Regions from separate parts of the Sphingopyxis sp. Soil_C_28 genome, predicted to be linked through region 2. Evidence: riboswitches for the same ligand, from Rfam matches in the RefSeq annotation. Region 2 holds a riboswitch; the other holds the start of a gene.
What was found. A riboswitch is a leader RNA that binds a small molecule or an ion and turns the genes downstream of it on or off. The one in region 2 is predicted to bind cobalamin.

Region 1: it holds a riboswitch for cobalamin, as region 2 does, so the genes downstream of both, AC3A43_RS00870 (TonB-dependent receptor plug domain-containing protein) here and AC3A43_RS09925 (TonB-dependent receptor plug domain-containing protein) in region 2, are expected to answer to the same signal.

The regions. Positions count from the first base shown of each region.
Region 1 is NZ_JBDGJE010000001.1:190,604-192,799, forward strand. It holds gene AC3A43_RS00870 (TonB-dependent receptor plug domain-containing protein) at 1-873, opposite strand, end outside; cobalamin riboswitch at 1,050-1,270, opposite strand; gene AC3A43_RS00875 (acetyl-CoA C-acyltransferase) at 1,480-2,196, opposite strand, start outside.
Region 2 is NZ_JBDGJE010000002.1:369,718-371,913, reverse strand. It holds gene AC3A43_RS09930 (S41 family peptidase) at 1-436, shown strand, start outside; cobalamin riboswitch at 488-671, shown strand; gene AC3A43_RS09925 (TonB-dependent receptor plug domain-containing protein) at 821-2,196, shown strand, end outside.

The DNA of each region.
Region 1 (2,196 bases), on a different contig from region 2:
ATAGTCGCGGTCGTTACGCAGCCAGGTTACCGCCGCGCGGCTGGTAAAGCGGCCGTCGAACAGGCCAAGGTTCAGCCCCGCATAGCCGACATACTGGTCGAGCTTCGCGACGTCGGGGCTGTCAGCGGGCGCGCCGAAGAAGCTGTCATAATCAAGGTCGGCGTTGATGTAATAGCCGCGCAGGTCGAGGCTCAGCGCATCGCTGAACGCGATCTTCAATCGCGCATTTCCGGCGAAATTCTTGTATCCGTCCTTTTCCGTCCCGACCGCGGCCGATGAAATACCGTCGGTACGCAAATAGGCGCCGCCAATTCCGCCTGACACGGCGCCGGCGGTGCCCGACATATCGGCCTTGGCGGTGAGCGTGTCGCTATAGCCATATTCGGCCGAGGCATTGGCCGCAAAGCCGTCGGCCGGCGTCGCGGTCACCAAGCTGATGACGCCGCCAATCGCCTGGCTGCCATGCACGACAGAGTTCGAACCGCGCAGCACCTCGATCCGGCTGATGTTGCCGGTCAGCAGATGGCCGAAATCATATCCGTCGCCGATGCCGCTTGGATCGTTGACCTTCACGCCGTCGATCAGCACCAGCGTTTGCGTCGTCTCCGCACCGCGCAGCGATACGCCGGCGGCGGAGCCGGTGCTGCCCGTGCGGCTAAACCGCACGCCGGGGGTGGTGGCAAGCAGGTCGACGACGTCGACCGTCTGACGCTTTTCGATTGTCGCGGCATCGATGACCGTGATGGCCTGGCCGACTTCGTCGCGGGGTTGTTCGATGCCTGATGCGGTGACGACGATATCATCGGCGGTTTGGGCAAAGGCCGGCGTTGCGATCGCCAGTGCCAACAAGGAAATAGTCGCAAATTTCAACATGGAAAAACCCCGCACGCCGGCAACGAAGGCGGAGCCTGCCGAAACGCGTGCGCGATCGACCGATGCTGAGGTCGCAAGTGGCGTAAAAGCCTGCAACCCCGGCACCGAAGCGGCTCCAGCCGCTTGGTCGTCGCTCGACGGAATTTCCGTGCCGCGGCCTTTCCCTGGGCCTTGGCATTGAGCGACCCACGCCGGCAGGTCTCCTGGCTCACGGGTCAGGGCTCGATGCACGCCTTCCCAGGTTTCCCCAGTGGCTGTCCGGACCGAAATCCGGAAGGTGCATCTCGCTCGCCGCTTACAGTTGCAGGGACAGCCTCGGCTTCGGGGGTTCGGCAAGAACCCCGTTACCGCGTTCCCATTTTAAGCCCTTTCGGGCACCGGTGCGATCATGCGCAGGGCGAACCCCGCACGCGCCGCCCATAGCGGAATGGCGGTTTTGCGCAATCGGGATTTGCTTTGGGGGTGATCCTCCCTGTGGCGACGCCATGGGGAGGGGGACCGCGCCCGAAGGGCGTGGTGGAGGGGCAGCAACGCTCGCTCCATGGCCCCTCGCTCAGCTCTTCTAGCTGCCACCTCCCCATGGCTTCGCCACAGGGAGGATTGGTTTCAGGCCGCCATCCGCTCGACAACCATAGCCGCGCCGACGCCCATCGCACCCGTCAGGACAACCAGCCCGTATCGACCGCCGCATGCATCGAGCGCGTCGAGCAGGGTCGAGGTCAGGATCGCGCCGCTCGCCCCCATCGGATGCCCCTTGGCCAGATGGCCACCGCTCACATTGACGCGAGCCGGGTCGGCGTCACGGTCGCGCAGGAATTTGGCGATGGTGACGGCAAAGGCTTCCATAAACTCGATCCGGTCGAGATCGGCGAACGTCAGCCCCGCGCGCGTCAGCACCTTGTCCATCGCGGCAAACCCCGCGGTCAGCGATGCCGCCGGATCGCCGCCGCTTTCCGCAAAGGCGATCACGCGAGCGCGGGGGGCAGGGCCCAGCCCCTCGGCGCCGACGAGCGCCAGCCCCGCACCGTCGCAGATCGGCGGCGCATGGGCGATGCTATGCAGCGGTTTGAAGGTCGCGCCTTCGAGCGCGCCCGCATATTGCTGTTGCAACTCGCCGAACGCAGGCAGTGCGGCGGCAAGCGATTCGGCCGTCGTTTGCGGCCGGATACACTCTTCGCCGGCCAGCGGCCCCGTCGCGATCCGCGATTTCTGAAGCGCGGCATCGCCTTCGGCCGCGCCCGCTTTTTGCTGCGAGGCGAGCGCGACGATGTCCAGTTCGGCGCGGCTCATGCCTTCGGCATTTGCCAAACGGTCGGCAGCGAG
Region 2 (2,196 bases):
GGCGAGCGAGCTGGTGATCAATTCGATGCTGCCCTATCTGGGTACCAATATGACGCTGGTCGGCAGCAACACCTATGGCAAGCCCGTGGGCCAGATCGCACTCGACAAGGCCGAATGCGATGACCGGATGCGCGTCGTTGCCTTTGCGACCGGCAACTCGACCGGCGCGAGCGATTATTACAGCGGGCTGGCGCCGAAAATCGCGAACAGCTGCGCCGCTAACGACGACCTCACCGCGCCGCTCGGCGACCCGCGCGAAGCGTCGATCCGCGCCGCGATCACCTTCCTTTCGGGCGGTGCCTGCACCACACGGATTGCCGATGCCGGCTTCGGTGCGGGCGCGCAGCGCAGCAGCGCGCGCATCCTCGCCGAACCCGAAATGCTGATCCCCGACCGGCCAAGCGCAGCACAGCGCGAATTGCCGGGGCTGTTCTGATCGGCCGGCCGCTCGCATCGCAGCGATTGACCGCGCCCCGGAAATAGGGCTAACGGCCGCGCAGCGACAGGTTCCCCGGCAACGGGGATTAATAGGGAACGGGAAAACCCCGGCTGCCCCTGCAACTGTACGCGGCGAGCCATCGGCCACTTGCCATTGGGATTTCGATCCTGAGAAGGCGGCCGACCGGCGCTGACCCGCAAGCCAGGAGACCTGCCCGTCGCCGTCGTCTTTCGACCGGACAGGGTGTGCCGGGCGAACGGGGGTGAACCCGCATGACGACAAGTCTGGCCGCGCTCGCGCGCGGGCTCGATGTCGTGCGTCCCCAAAGGACTACCGCATCGATTCCGCGCGCGTGGGCGGCATTGTCGATGGGCTGGTTATATGTTCAAATTTGTTTTCCGAAGTTCGATCTGCCTCGCTGCCGTTGCGGCCTCCTCTGCCGCGTCGGCCAAGGACGCGGCGCATGCCATCGCCGCCGACGGCGACAGCATCATCGTCACCGCAACGCGCGCGCCGCTGACGCTCGACGAAGTGCCGTCGTCGATCGCGGTGCTCGACAAGGCGGCGATCGACCGCGCACAGGACATTGGCGTCACCGAACTGCTGCTCCGCACGCCGGGGATCAGCATCTCGCGCAATGGCGGTTATGGCACGGCGACGTCGCTGCGCATTCGCGGCGCCGAATCCGACCACAGCGTCGTCGTCATCGACGGGGTGAAGCTCAACGATCCGTCGTCGACCGGCGGCGGCTTCAACTTCACCAACCTGCTCGCCGGCGACATCGATCGCATCGAGGTGCTGCGTGGGCCGCAGTCGATCCTGTGGGGCAGCCAGGCGATCGGCGGCGTCGTCAACATCGTCACCGCCTCGCCCGAAAAAGCGCTCGAAGGCAGCTTCGACCTCGAGGCCGGATCGCGCGAGACCGTGAGCGCGCGCGCCGCGATCGGCGGCCGCACGGGTCCCCTCGCCTGGCGCATCGGCGGTCAACGTTTCACCACCGACGGCGTCTCGTCGCACGCCAAGGCATTCGGCGGGGTCGAGCGCGACGGCTATCGCAACCAGAGCGTTTCGGGCCGCGCCGAACTGGCGCTCGCCGACAATGTCAGCGTCGATCTGCGCGGCTATTATTCGAGCGGCCGGGTCGAATTCGACGGGTTCAATGTCGACAGCAATGATGTTGGGAAGAACAAGGAGTTCGTTGGCTATGCGGGGCTGAATTTCGACCTCGTCGACGGGCGCTTCCGCAATCGGATCGCTTTTGCCTATACCGACACCAACCGCGACAATTTCAACCCCGACCGCGCGCGCCCGCAAAGCTTCGAGGCCGACGGCAAGAACAAGCGCTGGGAATATCAGGGCAGCTTCGATCTCTCCGACCGCATCACCGCGATCTTCGGGGTCGAGAATGAGCGCTCCGATTTCCGCAGCCGCTCGCCTTCGGCTTCGCTCGCAACCCCGCTCCCGGCCTTTGCACGCGGCAAGGCCGAACTGACGAGCGCCTATGGCCAGCTCAGCGTCGAGCCGATCGACGGGCTGACGCTGAACGGCGGCGTGCGCTATGACGATCATGACAGCTTTGGCGGCCAGACTTTGTTCGCGGCGGGCGGCGTATGGCGCCTTTCGACCGGAACCGTGCTGCGCGCCAGCTATGGCGAAGGGTTCAAGGCCCCGTCGCTCTACCAGCAGTTCAGCGAATATGGGAATGTCGGGCTCGACCCCGAAGAAGCGCATGGCTGGGAAGCCGGCATCGAACAGCA